4 regions of the Pseudoalteromonas sp. JSTW genome follow, and region 2 is predicted to be linked to each of the others. Evidence: predicted binding sites of a transcription regulator. Region 2 holds the regulator's gene; each other region holds the start of a gene.
The links. The regulator sigma-54, encoded in region 2, starts transcription at its own class of promoters, with help from an activator protein. The targets are predictions, from matches to a motif close to GTTGGCACGNNNNTNGNNT.
Positions count from the first base shown of each region.

Region 1: the regulator sigma-54 is predicted to act here: its motif matches at 2,043-2,061, upstream of GZH31_RS04440 (flagellar basal body rod protein FlgF).
Region 3: the regulator sigma-54 is predicted to act here: its motif matches at 2,264-2,282, upstream of GZH31_RS09195 (PA2169 family four-helix-bundle protein).
Region 4: the regulator sigma-54 is predicted to act here: its motif matches at 2,363-2,381, upstream of fliE (flagellar hook-basal body complex protein FliE).

Region 1 is NZ_CP058972.1:961,490-966,461, forward strand. It holds gene GZH31_RS04430 (flagellar hook assembly protein FlgD) at 1-552, shown strand, start outside; gene flgE (flagellar hook protein FlgE) at 603-1,946, shown strand; gene GZH31_RS04440 (flagellar basal body rod protein FlgF) at 2,096-2,860, shown strand; gene flgG (flagellar basal-body rod protein FlgG) at 2,882-3,670, shown strand; gene flgH (flagellar basal body L-ring protein FlgH) at 3,686-4,369, shown strand; gene GZH31_RS04455 (flagellar basal body P-ring protein FlgI) at 4,382-4,972, shown strand, end outside.
Region 2 is NZ_CP058972.1:452,754-457,725, forward strand. It holds gene GZH31_RS02165 (HPr family phosphocarrier protein) at 1-161, opposite strand, end outside; gene rapZ (RNase adapter RapZ) at 171-1,019, opposite strand; gene ptsN (PTS IIA-like nitrogen regulatory protein PtsN) at 1,020-1,472, opposite strand; gene hpf (ribosome hibernation promoting factor) at 1,476-1,763, opposite strand; gene GZH31_RS02185 (RNA polymerase factor sigma-54) at 1,790-3,286, opposite strand; gene lptB (LPS export ABC transporter ATP-binding protein) at 3,401-4,126, opposite strand; gene lptA (lipopolysaccharide transport periplasmic protein LptA) at 4,123-4,644, opposite strand; gene lptC (LPS export ABC transporter periplasmic protein LptC) at 4,634-4,972, opposite strand, start outside.
Region 3 is NZ_CP058972.1:2,001,383-2,006,354, forward strand. It holds gene aceK (bifunctional isocitrate dehydrogenase kinase/phosphatase) at 1-1,184, shown strand, start outside; gene GZH31_RS09190 (LysR family transcriptional regulator) at 1,201-2,139, shown strand; gene GZH31_RS09195 (PA2169 family four-helix-bundle protein) at 2,333-2,776, shown strand; gene GZH31_RS09200 (catalase family peroxidase) at 2,834-3,811, opposite strand; gene GZH31_RS09205 (biopolymer transporter ExbD) at 4,101-4,499, shown strand; gene GZH31_RS09210 (TonB-dependent receptor plug domain-containing protein) at 4,558-4,972, opposite strand, start outside.
Region 4 is NZ_CP058972.1:983,550-988,521, reverse strand. It holds gene fliG (flagellar motor switch protein FliG) at 1-263, opposite strand, end outside; gene fliF (flagellar basal-body MS-ring/collar protein FliF) at 256-1,971, opposite strand; gene fliE (flagellar hook-basal body complex protein FliE) at 1,992-2,324, opposite strand; gene GZH31_RS04535 (sigma-54 dependent transcriptional regulator) at 2,489-3,895, opposite strand; gene GZH31_RS04530 (PAS domain-containing sensor histidine kinase) at 3,892-4,972, opposite strand, start outside.

The sequences.
Region 1 (4,972 bases), 510 kb from region 2:
CAGTTGTCGTTTCAAGATCCGAGCAATCCTGCTGATAACGATCAAATGATTGCGCAAATGACGAACTTTACCATGGCAGAAGGTATTTCAAATTTAAACACAAAATTTGAGTCACTCACTGCATCCATGACATCAAATTCGGCATTACAAGCGTCAACGTTAGTGGGTAAGCAAGCATTGCTTGAGTCAGAGACTATTGACTTTGATGGCGAAAATTTAGCTAAAGGTTCCGTTGTGGCAGAAACAACTGTTGAATCTCTTACGTTAAGAATCACTGATTCGACGGGACAATTAGTTCGCACTATTGATTTAGGATCGAAATCTGCCGGTGCTCACCGTTTCGAGTGGGATGGTAAAGATGGTGAGGGCAATGTTCTTCCTGAAGGCGAATACAATATTAGCGCTGAAGGCTTCGTAAATGGAGACTACAGCAGCATGCCTCTGGCAACCTTTAAGAACATTGAAAGTGTCAATATTAATGGCAGCAGCGGCATTATCGTAAATACAAAAGAGGGTGCGGTTAGGCTAACTGATATAGCTGAAATCGCATAATTAAAAAGGTTTGGGTTAGCTTAGGCTAAGAGATAGGTTAGAGGTGAGTTATGAGCTTCAATATTGCATTAACAGGTTTAGCAGCCGCACAAAAAGATTTAGACGTAACGGCAAATAATATTGCCAACGTAAACACAACGGGCTTTAAAGAGTCGCGTGCTGAGTTTGCTGATGTGTACGCATCGTCAGTATTTAGTTCTGGTAAAACAAAAAACGGCGACGGTGTTAAAACAGCAACGGTTGCACAACAGTTTCACCAAGGGTCGTTATCATTCACAAATAACTCACTTGATTTAGCAATCACAGGGGAAGGTTATTTTGCGATGAGTGATGACATCGCATCACAAGACTTTACATATACGCGTGCGGGTGCATTTAAATTAAATGCAGATAACTTTGTTGTTGATGCCAATGGTAACTACTTGCAAGGTTTCCCTGTTGACCCATCAACGGGTAATACGACGTCGGTAAGTTTAAGTACTACTTCACCGATTCAAATTCCTGATGCTTCAGGTTCGCCTCGTCATACGAGTAATATCTACAGCTCAATGAATTTAGACGCACGTGTCGATACGCCAACAACGACAACCTTTGATCCAACTGATAGCACGAGCTATAACTCGTCTACTTCAACAACTGTTTATGACTCATTAGGTGAGCCGCATGTTGTACAGTTATTTTTTGTAAAGCAAGACCCTACAGCAACGCCAAATACGTGGGAAGTGTACGCCACAATGGATGGTCAAGCGTTTGATGCTTCAGGTGCTGCAACGGGCACAGGTGCACACACGCCAATTGATACACTTGAGTTCACGGCGGCGGGTTTACCGAACGTAACCGCTCCAGAAACCACATTTGATGACATTATTTTGCCTTCAGATGCTTCGACAGGTTTATCGACACTACTTGGTAATGGCGCACAGTTCCCGAATGAAATCACGGTTAATTGGCGTGATGAAGCAGGCACCGCTAATAAAGTGCCTACGCAATACGCTAGTAACTTTGAAGTAAAAGCACTTGAGCAAGATGGTGCGACAGTCGGTCGTTTAGCGGGCATTGATATTGGTGCAGATGGAAAAGTAGTTGCTTCATACAGCAATGGCGATACTTCATTCTTAGGCCAAGTGGCTATGGTGCGCTTTTCAAACTCTCAAGGCTTACAACAAGCAGGTGACACTTCTTGGAAGAAAAGCCTAACCTCGGGCGAGCCTATTGCGGGTGAGCCCAACTCAGGCACATTGGGTTCAATTAACTCATCAGCACTTGAGCAATCAAACGTTAACTTAACGAATGAGCTGGTTGACCTTATCAGCGCACAGCGTAATTTCCAGGCGAACTCACGTGCCTTAGAAGTTAACTCAACATTACAACAAAATATCTTACAGATCCGTTAATTTTAGCGGCTCTAAGCTTAATCCGACACGAAAGGCTGCCCCCTCTATTGGCAGCCTTTTTTTATTTTCCTTTTCTTATTTCCGCGTCAATTTTACTTTGGCACTTTTATTGCATTTCATAGTTATCGTATTTTTAGTGAGTCAATGTTATGGACAAAATGGTCTACATTGCCATGTCTGGTGCAAAGCAAAGCTTGCGTGGCCTTGAATTAAAGGCAAACAACTTAGCAAATGCAAACACCACTGGCTTTAAAGCTGATTTTGCACAAGCACGCTCAATGCAAGCATTTGGCGAAGGCTTGCCATCGCGTGTATTCGCAATGCAAGAGCGCCCAGGTTCTAACATGGAGTCGGGTGGTTTTGTTGAAACAGGCCGAGAACTTGATATTGCCATGAGTGATCGGGGTTGGTTAAGCGTACAAGATGCATCGGGCAATGAAGCCTATACCAAAACAGGCACGCTGAATATTACTCCCGATGGCGCATTGATGACCAGTCATGGTCGTCAAGTTATTGGCGAAGGTGGCCCCATTATTTTGCCTTTACCAATCGAGAAGATTGAATTTAGTTCTGATGGGTCAATTCAGGTGCGTCCACAAGGGGCACCTGCAAACTTTTTAGAAGTGGTTGATCGTTTAAAGGTAATCGAAGCCGATAACAATCAACTAGAAAAAGGCAATGATGGCTTATTTAGGCCAAAGCCAGACATGTTGGTAAATGATTTATGTGGGTTTTGCGACATTTCAAATAATGTAAAAGTGCTTTCGGGCACCCTTGAAATGTCGAACGTGAACCCCGTACATGAAATGGTCGATATGATCAGCAATCAACGCCAATTTGAATTACAAGTTAAATTGATGAAAACAGCGGAAGAAATTGATGAACGTCAAGATCAGCTGTTACGCATTGTTTAAGATGACTGAGAGGGTAGAGTTATGAATCCTGCATTGTGGATCAGTAAAACCGGGCTTGACGCCCAACAAACCGATATTTCGGTGATCTCAAATAATCTCGCGAATGCCAGCACGGTCGGTTACAAAAAAAGCCGCGCCGTATTTGAAGATTTACTGTATCAAAATATTAATCAGCCAGGTGGTCGTTCCTCACAAGACACTGAAATGCCATCAGGTTTGATGTTAGGCGCGGGTGCGAAAGTGGTTGCTAACCAAAAGAACTTTTCACAAGGTAACATGCTTACCACTGAAAATTCATTGGATTGGATGATTTCAGGACCGGGCTTTTTTGAGGTCTTACTCCCAGATGGCAATATCGCTTATTCGCGTAATGGTCAATTTACCACCGATGAAGATGGCCGCATTGTTACCGCGGGAGCCGGTTTTCCTGTGCAACCAGAGATGAATGTGCCAGACGATGCACAATCAATTACGGTATCACAAGATGGTGAAGTGTCGGTGCGTATCTCAGGCCAAGCTGACAATGTTGTTATTGGTCAGCTAACTATCAGTGATTTCATCAATCCATCTGGCCTTGAGCCTATGGGTCAAAACCTTTACACCGAAACGGCTGTAAGTGGGGCTCCTGTGCAAGGTAATCCCGGTATTGATGGTTTAGGAACTGTTGTACAAGGTTCACTTGAAACTTCAAATGTGAATGTAACAGAAGAGCTCGTTAACCTCATTGAAACACAGCGAATTTATGAAATGAATTCAAAAGTGATTTCGGCTGTTGATGAAATGCTTAGTTACATTAACCAACAGTTATAATGGGTAGGAGGCAGCATGCGTAACATTATCTTAGTCACATCAACAGCGTTATTGCTCGGTGGTTGTATGGCAACACAAAATAACCATGTGGTTCAGGATGACCCTTACTATGCGCCAATGTACCCAGAGCCTGCAGCAGAGCAAATGGTACCCACTGGTTCATTATTTGATAGTTATTTATCAAATGACCTGTATTCAGATAAAAAAGCGTTGCGGGCAGGCGATATCATCACGGTTAAACTGCAAGAATCGACTCAGGCAACCAAAGCGGCGAAAACCGAAACCGATAAAGAAACCGACGCAAGCCTTGACCCAGTCATTGGTTTAGGCGGCAATCCTGTGAATATAGGTGGTGATAGTATCCAATTTGGTATTGGTTCAGATTCATCATTTAAAGGTGATTCTAAATCGAATCAATCGAACAGCTTATTTGGTGATATTTCAGTTAATGTTATGCGAGTTTTGCCGAACGGTAACTTAGTGATCCGTGGCGAAAAGTGGCTTACTTTAAATACCGGTGAAGAGTTTATTCGTCTTGAAGGTTTAGTGCGTCCCCAAGATGTGACAGCAGATAATACGGTGACTTCAAACCGAGTTGCGAATGCGCGCATTCAATACTCAGGTAAAGGTCAACTTCAAGAAGCGCAAAGTGCGGGTTGGTTAACTCGCTTCTTTAGCAGTTCTATTTTCCCATTTTAGAGGATACAAATCATGAATGGGTTTAAATACATTATTGCTCTTTGCTTAATTAGCGTACAGTTTTCTGTTCAGGCTGAGCGAGTTAAAGATGTGTCTATGGTTGAGGGTGTACGCTCAAATCAATTAGTCGGTTATGGTTTAGTGGTGGGTTTACCTGGCACGGGCGAGCAAAGTCGTTTTACAGAGCAGAGCTTTAAAGCGATGTTAAATAGCTTCGGTATCACGCTTCCTGCGAACTTAAAACCAAAGATTAAAAATGTTGCAGCCGTTGCTGTACATGCCGAGTTACCCGCGTTTAGAAAACCAGGTCAAACCATTGATATTACCGTGTCTTCAATTGGCAGTGCAGGAAGCTTACGCGGTGGTACGTTATTACAAACCTTTTTGAAAGGGGTTGATGGTAATACGTATGCCATTGCACAGGGCAGTTTGGTCGTGGGGGGCTTAGGCGCAGAAGGTGCTGATGGCAGCCGAGTGATTATAAACACTCCCACCGTTGGCCGAATTCCGAATGGGGCAACGGTTGAGCGCGCTGTTAAAAGCCCGTTTATGCAAGGTGACTACATCACCTTTAATTTGAATCGTCCAGATTTCACAACGGCA
Region 2 (4,972 bases):
AGTAACATTAAGGCTAATACACTATCGCCTTCGGCTTCTTTATCGTCTTGGTAAAGCGTTATTTTAGCATCGAATTGCAGTGCAAGTTGTGCCAAAACCGTGGCTGCTCGTGCATGTAAACCAAGCTTATTTTGGATTAAAAAAGTGTCTTCAGCATGCATCGTCGTTGCCTATTGGGTATCTTGCTCGCGGTGGCGTATTTTCACGTTTGCGTGACTTTTCGAAAAGCTCTCACCAATGGTTTGCGCTAAGTAAACCGAGCGATGTTGTCCACCTGTGCAGCCAATCGCAATGGTTAAATAACTGCGATTATTTCGCTCTAAGTGAGGGAGCCATGTTTGTACAAAGGTTTGAATTTGCCATGTAAACTTTTGCACTATGCTGTGACTAGCAAGGTAATCTTTTACTGGTTGGTCTAAGCCTGTCAGTGGTTTTAGATCCGGTTCCCAGTGTGGATTCGGTAAAAAGCGAGCATCAAATACGTAATCAGCTTCTTTTGGAATGCCGTGCTTAAAGCCAAACGACATAAAAGTAATAATGAGCTTTTTGTCTTTTTTACCCAGTATTTTTTCGCGAATAGATTCGGCAAGCTGATGCACGCTGAGATCGGTCGTATCAATCATAAAATCGGCACGGGTGATCAAAACATCCAGTAATACTTTTTCTTGTTTAATCGCTAAATCAAGCGGCAGCGAGTCAATCGATAATGGGTGTAAGCGGCGAGTTTCAGAGAACCGTTTGATTAGTGTTTGATCATCACTATCTAAATAAAACAACGTGGGTTTTGCAAAGCCCGGTAAATACTCAAGAATATCGTTAAATTCTTGCTGTTCTTTCGGCAGGTTACGCACATCGATACTTACAGCAATTTTGTCGTAATTATCTGACACACTGCGTACTAACGAAGGAAGCAGGTTTACAGGAATATTATCAACGCAGTAATAGCCTAAGTCTTCAAGTACTCGTAAAGCGACTGATTTACCTGAACCAGAGCGACCGCTGATAATAATTAATTCCATTTATGCCTCTGATGCAATGACTTTAAACAGATCACTATCTGTTTTAGCACTGCGTAGCTGTTTACAAAATTCTTTGTCTTTAAGTCTATCAGCAATTGTTGATAAGGTCTTTAGATGAAGCTGACAGTCACCATCTGGTACGATGAGTGCGACAAAAATATCCACTGGACGATTATCAATTGCATCAAAATTTATAGGTGACTCACTCACAATTACAAATGCGTGTGGCTGATCTGCACCGCTCATACGACCATGTGGAATCGCAATACCTCGGCCAATACCCGTGCTGCCCAATTTTTCTCTGTTCAATAGGGCATTGAGTATATCTTGCTGAGATAAATGAGGGAGCTGCTCATGAGCCAGTTCGCTGATAAATTCGAGAATTCTTTTTTTGCTATTAAAAAGGACCGCAGCTTTGCTGCAGTCCTGGTTAGTAAGTGAACTAAGTTTCATAATTTAGTGTCGAGCTAATTTCTCTTTGTGTTTAATTACTTGACGATCAAGTTTATCGATTAACGAGTCGATGGCTGCATACATATCTTGGTGTTCAGTAGAGGCAAATAACTCGCCTCCGTTTACATGTAAAGTTGCTTCTGCTTTTTGGCTTAGTTTTTCTACATCTAGAATGACATGAACATTATTAATGTGGTCAAAATGCCTTTCTAGTTTCGCAAACTTGGTGTTTACATAGTCTCTTAATGAATCTGTGATTTCTACATGACGACCAGTTAAATTTAGTTGCATAAGCATTTTCCTTCTATGTAAAACGTCTAAATCAGACTCTTACGCTGATTCGACGGAGGTATTGCTAGAGACTCTCGATATTTTGCTATTGTCCGTCTAGCTACTTTAATTCCTTGCTCAGCCAATATATCTGCAATTTTGCTATCACTCAATGGTTTAGCTGTGTTTTCTGCGGCGATTAGCTTTTTGATTAAAGCGCGAATTGCCGTAGATGAACACTCACCCCCATTTTCAGTGCTTACATGGCTGGAGAAGAAATATTTCAACTCAAAAATTCCCCGCGGGGTATGCATGTATTTTTGTGTTGTTACTCGCGAAATTGTTGATTCATGCATTTCGACCATTTCTGCGACATCATTTAATACCATGGGTTTCATGGCCTCAGGACCATGTTCAAAGAAAGCCTGTTGTTGTTGAACAATACAGTTAGTCACTTTTAATAACGTGTCATTACGGCTTTCTAAGCTTTTAATAAACCATTTTGCTTCTTGTAAATGAGAGCGAATAAATTGGCTATCACTGCTTGATTTTACAGAACGTGACATCGCCGCATAGTGGCTATTCACTCTGATTTTCGGCATGCAGTCTGGGTTTAGTTCAACTACCCAACGGCCTTTTATTTTTTTTACGGATACATCGGGTATCACGTATTCAGACTCTTCTCTAACAATTGTATCCGCAGGCTTTGGATTTAAGCTGTGGATCAATGTCATGACTTCTTTCAGCTCACTTTCTTTAAGCTTAGTCTTTTTCATCAAAGTGCGATAGTCACGACTCGCTAATAATTCAATATGTTCTGATAACACCATTTTAGTTTCAGCTAAATAGGGGGTGTCAGCATCGAATTGGCGTAATTGAATACACAAACATTCTTGTAAACTACGGGCGCCAATACCGACAGGATCGAATAATTGGATTCTTTTTAAGACAGCTTCGACTTCATCAAGTTCGATTTCTTCTTCATCGTTATTTTGATTGAAGCTTTCAACAATGTCTTCGCAGCTTACGGTTAAAATACCCGAATCATCAATTGCCTCAACAATCGCAACGGCAATCGCTTCGTCTGTTGGGCTGAATGGAGTTAGTTGTAACTGCCACATTAGGTATTCGTGGAGAGTTTCGGTTGATGCGCCTTGGTAAATTGATTCATCTTCAGGCATTGGACCTGAGGAACTTGATGGGGCAGCACTCATGTACTCATCCCACGTAACATCCATTGCTAAGTCGTCACTTACGGTGTCTTTGTTGAGGGCATCACTGCTTTCTTGCTCGTACTCGCTCGCAGCTTCGTCAGCCGACGCGCTTAGTTGGGTATCGTCAGATTCGGCTTTTTGCTCGTTCTTGCCAATACTCTCTTCTGCATAATCTGCTTCTTCAACTTCAAGCAAAGGGTTAGAGTCTAACGCTTCTTGAATTTCTTGCTGGAGATCCAATGTACTGAGCTGCAACAAACGGATAGCCTGTTGCAGTTGTGGAGTCATTGTAAGTTGCTGGCCCATGCGCAGCTGTAATGATTGCCTCATGTATCCCTAACAATCCTTTTTAGTCTTATCAAACAATAGCACGATGCCGTTAACTATTTATTTGATTTATTGTCATTGTTATAAGTCTAGCAGATGCTCTAGTCGGTGGCGTATTTAAAGCCTGAATTGCTCGCCTAGATACACATCGCGTACAGTTTGGTCGGCTAACACATGTTCAGGTGTACCTGATGCAATTAGCTCCCCATGAGAAACAATGTAGGCTTTTTCACAAACATCAAGGGTTTCTCTCACATTGTGGTCAGTAATTAATACACCAATACCACGATTTTTTAAGTGCTCAATAATTTTCTTTATATCTAACACTGAAATAGGATCAACACCAGCAAAAGGCTCATCGAGCAAAATAAATTTAGGGTCAGCGGCCAGTGCGCGTGCTATTTCAACACGACGGCGTTCACCCCCTGACAATGCCATACCTTGGCTGTCACGAATGTGTTGAATGCTAAATTCATCAAGTAAGCTGTTAAGTGTTTCTTCGCGGCCTTGTTTATTGAGATCTTTACGGGTCTCTAAAATGGCCATTAAGTTTTGATAAACAGTCAGTTTTCTAAAAATCGATGATTCTTGTGGCAAATAGCCAATACCTAAGCGAGCGCGGCTGTGCATTGGCAATAAGGTGATGTCGTTATCATCAATGCTTATTTTACCTTTGTCACTGGGCACTAATCCCACAATCATGTAAAAGGTGGTTGTTTTACCTGCGCCATTTGGCCCAAGTAAACCGACAATGCTGCCAGCTTCTACCTCAAGGCCTACATTTTTTACAACTTGGCGACCCTTATAGCTTTTAGCTAATAGCTCTGCTTTTAGTGTGCTCATGGCTGGCCTTCATCGTTCTTTTTGTTATCAACAGGCACTAAAATAGTGTGTACACGATCGGTCGAGTTTTCATCTTTCTCGGCACTTATCAGTTGCTGTTCCATATCGTATGTAATGCTCTTGGCACTGACTTTTTGGCCTGCTTGAGTCACTTGTGCATTGCCAACGAGTGTTAATAAGCGTTTAGCAACATCGTAACGAACTTCTTCAGCACTGGCGCTCATAATAGTGCCGTCAGCTTGTTTTTCTTCAAAGTAAGCGGGCTTTCCTGTGGCAATAATTAATTCAACCGTGCCTTCAACTTCACCTGCATGTGCTTCGAGTCGATCCGCTGTAATACGACGGTTACCATGTATGATCTCGACATTATCTTCGAAGATACCAATGCCATTTTTTAGCTGACCTTCTTGGCGATCAGAGCTAATGCTGATTGGTGTGCCAGCCTGCTCAGCAGCTGCGCCAGAAAACGCAATCAATAAGCTTGGGATCAGGAGTAATTTCTTAAGTTTATTGGTCATAGTATATGGTTCGTGTATGGTTAGTTAACTCAACAATTTCGGCTTTTAAATCGGCTTTTAAACCTTTACCGGTAATTTTTAAATTCGGTCCTGTCAGCGTGACAGGTTGCTTAGAAAACATGGTCATTTTGTCAATGTCGATGTTAATGTTCTCAGCTTTAATATCTTCGATCATGCCATTATGGGTAAGGTTTTTAGCAACTACATCCCCTTCGAATACAAGCTGATCGTTTTCATATAACGTGGCTTCTTTGGCTTTTACTTGCCAAACTTGCTGATCACCGTAAATGGTGAAAATGGGTTGCTCAAAAAAGGTGAACCCGAGCTG
Region 3 (4,972 bases), 1.5 Mb from region 2:
AGCAAGCTCCCGATACACACCACCAAGCGTGGCACATGCGCTTTGATATCCTTCAAGCCCCTTTTTACCGAAATAAAGCCGCTTACATTGTTGGCCGAGTGGTGTCTGAAAGTGGCGTACAACCTTTTATCATTGCTGTTTTACACCATGAGGATAAAGGCTTATACCTTGATGCGTTGCTGACGAAATCATCGCAAATGCGGGTTATCTTTGGTTTTGCCCGCGCCTATTTTATGGTTGAAACGCATGCTCCTTCTGCATTAGTTCGTTTTTTAAATCAATTAATGCCCAACAAAACATTGGCAGAGCTTTACAATGCAATTGGCTTTCATAAGCAAGGTAAAACCGAGTTTTATCGTGAGTTCTTACAGCATTTAAATAACTCAAACGATCAATTAGTTATTGCCCCTGGCACACCGGGTATGGTGATGATGGTATTTACTCTGCCATCCTTTGGCTATGTGTTTAAAGTGATTAAAGACACCTTTGGCGAAAGCAAACCGTTTGGGCGCGATACCGTGCTTAAACGCTATCAATTAGTTAAAAGTCATGATCGTGTCGGACGCATGGCCGATACTATAGAGTATTCTAACGTCGTATTTCCTCTGAGTCGTTTTGATAGTAAATTGTTAGCAGAGCTGCATAAAACAATCGCCTCTTCAATGATTATTGAAGGTGACTGGCTGATCATAAAACACTTATATATTGAGCGGCGCATGACACCATTAAATATCTACCTTGAAAATGCCAGTGAACAACAAGCATTTGAAGCCATTGAAGAATATGGTCAAGCATTAAAAGAAATGATAGCCGTGAATATATTTCCAGGCGACATGCTATTGAAAAACTTTGGGGTAAGTAAGCATAACCGCGTTATTTTTTATGACTACGATGAAGTGCAATATTTAACTGATATGAACTTTCGTGCCTTACCAAAAGCCAAGTCATACGATGACTACTTAACGAATGAGCAAAGTTATTCAGTGGCACCGCAAGACGTATTTCCTGAGCAATTGTGCACCTTTGTTACGGCTAACCCTGTGTACAAACACTATTTATTAAGTACACACCCAGAGCTTGAAGACCCCGCTTATTGGCGACAAGCTCAATATAATATTAAGCAAGGCGTGGTAAGCCACATTTACCCTTACCCTGCTGCACAACGATTTATCCATTATTGGTAAACACCAAGGACACAGAATGAATATAAGTAAAATAGATTTAAACTTACTTGTTTACCTAGATACATTACTCAGAGAGTGCAATGTAACCAAAGCGGCTAATCAGTTAAGCATTACACAACCCGCAATGAGTAACGGTTTAAAGCGCCTGAGAAATTTATTTAATGATCCGATTTTGGTACGCACCAGTGAAGGAATGGTGCCGACAGAGCGTGCTAAAGAGCTACAACCTGTCATACGCGGTATTTTAATGACGTTAGAAGAAACACTCGCTCCTAACCGTGAATTTGAAGCATCTCAAAGTAAACGTGTATTTCGTATTATGGCCAGTGACTATGCGGCCAGTACCCTTGCGCCCAAACTACTTAGTAAGTTACACGAAGAAGCGCCTGACACCACGCTTGATATCCTGACCCCCAGTGACGTTACGTTTCATGACGTTGAAAACGGCAAGGTCGACATGGCAATTAACCGCTTTGAAAACTTACCCCAATCGTTTCACTACAAACAAATTTGGAAAGACAGTTTTTGCTGCTTAGTAAAAGCCGACAACCCTATCATTAAAGACTTCAGTCTCGATAGTTACTTAAAAGCGCGCCATATTTGGGTAAGTAAAACAGGTTTTGGTGTTGGCGTAGGGATGGATCCAAAAGATGTCCAAAAGTTAGGTTGGGTAGACGAAGCGCTTGCTCATTTTGGTAAGCACCGGAATATTGCAACCTTTACTCGAAACTATCATGTCGCCATTCACCTGGCTAAAGAGCAGAATTTAGTGGCCACACTGCCATCAAAAGCGGCGAATATTTATTTAGATGATCCGGGATTAAAAATTCTTGAGCCACCTTTCCCTATTCCGCCTTTTGAACTCGACATGATTTGGAGCCCTCTTTTACACCGTGATGCCAGCCATATTTGGCTTAGACAAAAAGTAGCTGAAGTGGCCAATGAGCTTAAGTAATATTTTACCTATTAACCTGTAATTATTGCTGGTACGCCTTTTTATATGGGCGTACCAAACTCTCTTTATCTCAAAATAAAAATGTAACACTCTGATTATTAATGATAATACTTTTATATTAGGGATTGGAACATGCTTTGCTTCATGTAGAGAGCATTGTTTTAATTCAGTCTATATTATTAGAGAGGTCATTATGCAAACACATCAAGGACATGACGTTCATCATATTGCAGATATCATTCAAGTTATGAATAGTGGTATCGATTTTTATGAAAAAGCACAGGAAAAAGTTTCAGACCCCAGTATCGTCGCGTTATTTCAGCGCATGATCGATGCCCGTAAAGTAAGTATTGAACGTTTACAGCCATACGCCATCAACCAAACAGGTCACCGTGAAAATGGCTCAGACTTTGCGGTAGAAGCTCGTAAAGCTTACACATCTTTAATCACTAAACTCGGTGCAGACAAAGATGCAACCTACGTCAGTGAGCTTGAAGAAGTCGAAGACAAAACACTCGCAGAAATAAAAAGTGCGCTCAAAAAACCTCAACCCCACGACTGTGAAGCAGCGTTATCAAAAACCCTGCTAACTATTCAAAGCTGTCATGCCGAAATGAGTAAAATGAAAAAGCATTAACTGCTAATCATATGAAGCCCAGCATAACTGGGCTTCATATTGAAAATTTAAAGAACGTTATTGCCCAGTAATACGTTTTGAAAATGAAATAGCATAAGCAGTTGAGCGCAGCTTTAACACTTCATCTTCACTTGGCATAAAGCCTTGTGAAAGCAGATTTGGGTCGTAATTAGTAAAATCACACCCTGATTCACCCGTGGATTCTATCGTGAGCTTTCCTAAATTAACTGTTTTGCGATCAGCAGGCCATTGCACTGAAGGATCCGTTAATGCATCACCCGGCTCGGCTAATTCAGCTTGAAAACGGTAATGAACTTTCCCTTTCGCTAAATCCTCTTCAAGTCGCTTAGCAAGAAATGATTTAGGTAATGCTTTCATTTGTTCTTCAGTTAGTACTTGTTCTTGCGCTTCTGGCACCATGGTCCATCTAAAAGCTTGCTTAGTGCCCTTTTCATCAACCATGTAAAAGGTATGCACACCAAAATAACGTGAAGACACATACGATGCTGGCGGGTTATGGCTTTGTAACCAATTAAATTGCCCTAACGTACTCGGGTTTTGCTCACTGTATGCTTTCACTTTTGCAAAATCGATTTCACCTGTTTTTTCGTCAGGTACTAAGGTACTTAGCAAACCAAAAAATGCTTCAGGGCTGTTACCTGCAAATACGGGCGTAGTTAGCCCTGCAATATTGTGCACATCCCCATTTTCTAGCACAAACTGCACCCCTATTCCTCGCGGAGAACGTGATGTTTCATCAGCATTAGGGTTACCTCCACCCATAGAAAAACGAATATTTGCTCTTGATGGTGCGTTAAATAAAGGGCTGATTGAATACTGTTTTGCTGCTTGATTAGGTGTAAATGTGCCCACAGCGCATACACCTTTGGCGTGACCTTTTCTAATTCCGGGCTGCTTACCTGACAGCTTCTCAAATAAATTTATGAAATCTTGCCCGTTAACTGATTGCTCAGCAAAACTTGCTGTCGGTAAAACAAGGCACATAGCACAAACTAAAGACTTAATTTTTAGCATTTATCCATCCTTTAAACTTAGTTCCAACAAAAATGACCTGACAAACCTCGAAATGATTTCATCAAAGTTAATAAATATTTTTACCAACAAAAACGCTACAAACTTTTAATAAACTTAGAATATTTATTTAACTACAGTATTTTTAAAAGCTGCTAACTTTAAATTTAGGATCCGAAAAATGGCTGTGGCGCCCAGCATTTTAAAAATAATCCGTGTTCTTAACACGACTATGGCTAGTCCACTTAATCGTAAATTTTGTGGCTTGGTCAAAAACAACAAGGACCTAATTATGGTGAAACAACCTAAAAAAACCACTGCAAACGCTGATGTAGATATGACCCCGATGCTCGATATTGTATTTATATTGCTGATATTTTTTATCGTTACAACCTCATTTGTTAAAGAGCGCGCTATAGAAGTCAATCGCCCTTTAGCAAAACCAACTCTTGAAAACCCAAAAAAACAAGCGCAATTTACTATTACTGAAAACGACAGTATTTACTTTGCAAACCGACTTATAACACCAGAGCAAATTATAGCTAACCTCGCGTTATTTGCCGCACAGTTTGAAATGACACAGGTGCAAGTAACTGCAAGTGAGCAAAGCAGCCACAAAACCTTAGTCACCTTGCTTGATAAAATAAAACAATATCAAGATGTTCCAATCTCTATAAGCACGTCTCTATAACTAAAAAAGGGCCTAACGGCCCTTTGAAGGTTAAATAATAAAGGAATCGATAGGATTTTTAGAACTTATATTCTGCGCCTACGTAGTAGTACGCACCGTTAAAGCCAAAGGGTGCTGAGCGACGTGAATAAGTGAACACACCCGGGCTTGAAACAATAGTGTTTCCATTTGCATCAACAATGGTACCCGAACGCGAATTACCAATGGTATTCTTATCGGGGTAAACATCAAATAAGTTGTTTGCACCAATATTAAACGACAGATTTTCGTTAAAGAAGTAGTTAACTTTTACGTCAGTTAAGATTTCAGCACCATACGTTTGGCGACCTCCATCTTCTACCGTGTACTCACCGTAACGATTAAGTGATAAATTGACCGTCCAGTCTTCTAGTCGGTAAAGTGCACTTAAGTTAATGCGGTCTTCGGGTTGCCACTCTTCAATAATCGATGTTTCTTGCGCAGAAAACACATCT
Region 4 (4,972 bases), 530 kb from region 2:
TCAGATTGGAAACCTATGGTACTGAAGCTTTGAATTTGCTCAATAAACAAGTTATGAACGGCGCTGATTTTCGCTTGCGATAAATCGTCTAATGCAGCCATCGCCATGCCCACTTTTTGCACTTGCTTAGGCTCTAAGTGTTTTAGAATTTGCGCAGCATCTTCTTCCGATAAACTCAGCAATAAAATCGCTGCTTTATCAACACCGTCTAATTTATCAACATCAAACGCCGGTGGGAGTTGTTTTTGTTCTTGATCAGTCATCTTCAGTTAACCACGCTTTCACTACTTGAGAAGACAGTTCTGGTTCATTAGCAACCAATGCACGAACTGCTTTGAGTAAATCTTCATCACCATGTAAATCTGGCAGCTGTAGTGTACCATCACTTGAGAATCCTACAGCAGCAGAGTCAAAGTCTTTATTTAGCATATCTAGCGTACTATCACCAATATCTACACCAGAGCTAAGTGCATCTTCATCATACTCTTCAAGTGTATCATCTGGGTAAATTAAGCGTTTCAGCATAGGTTTCACAACCGCCATGATAAGTACGATAATCACTAATGCACCTAATGATAAACGTAATATCTTCATAAACCAGTCTCGTTCCCAAATAGGCACTTCTATGGCCGCAGCGGTGTCTTCACGTACAAACGGAACAGTAACAACTTCAAGCGCATCACCACGTTGCATATCAAACCCCACTCCGCCTTGTAGCAAGCGACGGATATTTGACAGCGCTTCAACAGAACGAGGAACCATTGTTGTCTCGCCGTTTTCACCCACTTGTGGCACATAGTCAACCGCAACAGATACACTAATACGACGAATAACACCTGTTTGCTGACGCTTATGAGAAATAGTGGTATCTAGCTCGTAATTACGGGTTGCTTCTTTGTGCGAACGACTTGGGTTCATTGCACTACCAGCGCCCCCTTGTCCTGCAACTTCAGGAATATTTGAATTAACAGGCGGTTGATTAGTCAAGGCACCTGGGATCCCCACAGCAAGACCACCAATGTTATTTTCTTCAAATGTTGTTTCACTGCGCACTGCAGGTAAGTCTGGGTTGTAGCGCTTTTGTGTTTCTTCTACCGCACTAAAGTCCATATTTAAATCAACTTGCGCAGTGTAATTACCTAAGCCTACGACAGGAATTAAGATGCTGTCGATTTTATTTAAGTATTCTTCTTCACGCTTGCGCTCAATTTCATATTCTTTGCGAGAACGCGCTGCCAGTGAATTTTGTGAACCCGAATTAAGTAAGCGACCGTTTTGATCTGTCACCGTAACACGCTCAGGTGAAAGACCTTGTACTGCAGAGGCAACAATATCAACAACTGAGTCGATTTCTTCACCATCTAACATACGGCCACGTTTAAGAGTCAGTACAACGGTAGCTGATGGTAATTTTTCACGACGAGCAAATACGTTTTCTTTTGGAATTGCTAAAAGCACTTTGGCGCGAGTGACATTTTTTAGCTCTTCGATTGTGCGAGCAAGTTGCTGCTCACGACCATGTTTTAAACGTTCACGTTCTAAGCGTTGGCTAACACCAAAGCCCATATCTTGCATGATGATGTCGGTGCCTGAGCTTGGCGCTTGCTCAAGACCTTCACGGGCCATCAATAATTTAATATTTTGGTATTCGCCTTCTTCAACTGAGATGACATTACCATCAAGTTCATAATCAATCTTCTGTGCGTCTAAAAAGTCCAGCGTTTGGATAAGCTCTTCGGTTGGCATTTTACCCAGCGGTCGCATATCTGGTTGACGAGCCCAGATAATAATAAAAATTGCGATTGCCAAACAAATAGCCAGTGCAATGACCAACGTCACCTGACGTAATACATCAACGCCATTGAGGGCACTGAGGTAGCCTGACTTTTGCTCTTGTTGATCATCCGTGTCTGAAGTATCGACACCGCCGCCTGCGAGGGCTAGATCAGTTGATTGATTAGATTGCGCCACAATAATTCTCCACTACCTAGTTAAACAGGCATGTTCATGATTTCTTTATATGCTTCGACAAGTTTGTTGCGAACTTGCACCGTTGCTTCAAAAGCAACCGAAGACTTTTGCGAAGCAATCATTACTTCAGCAAGGGATACACTGCGGTCTCCCATCTCAAGTGCTGTTACTTTTTGTTTTGCTTCTTGCTGCAGGCCATTAACGGTATCTAGCGCGCTTGTAAGTAAGTCACCAAATTGCGCCGATGATGTTGGCTGAGCCTGAGTTGGTAAATTATTAACGGATTGACTACGGCTAGCTTCAAGTGCCATAGATTGCATTTCTTGAAATAATGCGCTGTTTTGAACTTTCATAATACTCTCTGACAATGCAGTTTACTTATATACAGATAAAGCACAAAACGTGCCACAAAATAAAACACTATAAATCAATGTGTTAGATGGTTATTTTGTTTGTCAGAGTTTTGACAGCAAACAAGCCCACACGGAGTGAGCTTGTCAGTTAAGGGGGGATGCTTTTAAGCGGGTAATGCAATACCTAAGTCGCGCATTTGAGCTAGTTTATATCTAAGTGTTCGTGGACTAATCCCTAATGTTTCAGCAACCTCTTTGCGCTTTCCTTGGCACCTAGCTAGGGTTTCTAAAATAATGCGATGCTCTTTGTCTTTAAGCTCATCTTTATAATTTCCCTGCTCGTTCACAGATGGAATTTCGTCATGCGTGGGGTTAACCACTTGCTCTTTATAAACCGGGGCATTTTGCACCGGTGCACTTTTTACAGTCTGTGCTTTAACCACTAAGAGCTCTTCAATAAATATATCGTCTTCATGAATGCTATTACCATCACATAGTATCAGTGCACGCTGAATCACATTATCAAGTTCTCGGACATTTCCCGGCCAAGCATGCGATAGCAGTTTTTGCTTAGCTTGCTCAGTTAATAATGCGATAGGCTCTTTACTTCTGATGCAATGACGCTCAATTAAATGCTCTGCAAGGACAATAATATCACCTGGGCGCTCACACAGCGGACGCCACATTAAAGGAAAAACATTTAAGCGATAATACAAATCTTCTCTGAATAAATTTTCGCTAACAGCTTCTTTTAAATCACGGTTACTGGTTGCGAGTACTCTAACATCGAGCTCAATGGTTTTACGACCACCCAAACGCTCAACTTCACGCTCTTGCAAAACACGCAGTAACTTAGCTTGCAGACCTAAATCCATTTCGGTGATTTCGTCAAGCAAGATAGTGCCACCTTGTGCTTGTTCAAATTTGCCCGGACACGCTTGAATCGCCCCAGTAAATGCACCTTTTTCATAACCAAACAAGGTCGCTTCTAACATGTTCTCAGGAATAGCGGCACAGTTAATCGCTACAAAAGGGGCATCTGCGCGACTTGATTTATCGTGAATAAAGCGCGCCAGCACTTCTTTACCCGAACCACTGGGTCCGAGCACCATGACACTGGCATCTGAACGTGCCACTTTACTGGCCAGCTCAAGTAATTTAATACTGGATGGATCCGCGACAATCGGCCCATCGGTTTCTTTTTCTTTCTCGGGTAAATAACGACTCACCATATTCAGTAAAACTTCGGGTGCAAATGGTTTAGCCATATAATCAATGGCCCCTAAACGCATTGCCTCAACCGCATCATCAATGGTGGCGTATGCTGTCATCATTAATACTGGTAGTTCAGGGTAATTAAGTTTAATGCTACGCAATAAATCAAGGCCGCTCATCGCGCCCATTTGTACATCGCTTACCACCAATGAATACGTTCCTTGTTTTAGCAATACCATTGCTTGCTCGGCACTGTCGGCAGCGATGCAATCAATACCTGACATTTCCAATGTATCAATTAAGGCTTCGCGTAAGCCTGCGTCGTCTTCAACGACTAAAATAGAGTTCGTATTCATCTTGCCTCCACTGACGTAGTTTCTGCACTAATGGGCAGGATTAAACTAAAACATGCCCCCCCATGGGCATTATTAGCCACTTCGACCCGTCCTTGATGCGCATTAGCGACTGAGCTTACGACTGCAAGCCCAAGCCCTGTACCTTGGCTTTTCGTTGTGTAAAAGGGTTCAAATAATTTTTCGGCTTGGCTAATATCGACTCCAGGGCCATTATCGCTGACGCTGATACGAACACAGTGTTCACTCCTCTCATCACGCTGAGCGCTGAGTGACACTTTTGCGTGCTGGCCAATAATTTGAATACTGTTATGAATAAGATTTTGAACAGCACTGGCTAACGCTGTTTTATTGCCCACAATTTCAATATCGGGCTCTGGCAAACTAACGGTTAATTTACTGTGGTTTTGCGCCACCATAGCATCAGCCCCCGCTTTTACTTCATTAAGTAATTGCTGCATTGATACACGCTCAACTACTTGCTGTTCGCCACTTTTAGCAAACAACAACATATCATTCACTTGGGTTTCTAAATCTTTTAATCGTGACATTAACTTGTTATGAAAATTACCACGCGAGCTTTCAGGTAAGCGTTTAGAGCCTAAATTAGCCGCATATAACATAGCAGCCGAAAGCGGTGTTCTTACTTGATGCGCAAGCGATGCGACCATCTTACCCAGCGCACTCAGGCGCTGCATGTGTGCAACACGCTTTTGCAGTCGGCGTGTTTCGGTCAAATCGGTCATTAAAATTAATTGCCCCGGTTCTGGCGTCAGAGCCGTTATATCAAGCTTAATCAAGCGACCATCTTTGAGTGAGACTTCGTGACCATCATCTTGTTTAGGACGAAAAGAGCGCTGAATAACGCTGAACCACTTTTCCCCCTCCAGAGGCTCACCAAGCATATCGATAGCGATTTGATTCGCTTTTGCAATCATGCCGCGGCCATCCAATACCACAACCCCCGCAGGCATGGTATCAACCAAATGGCTCAACCAACTTGCTTGCTGACGAAGTTCACTCAACTCACCCACATACTCTTCTTGCTGTAAACATGGGTTATATTGATTAGCTGTGATA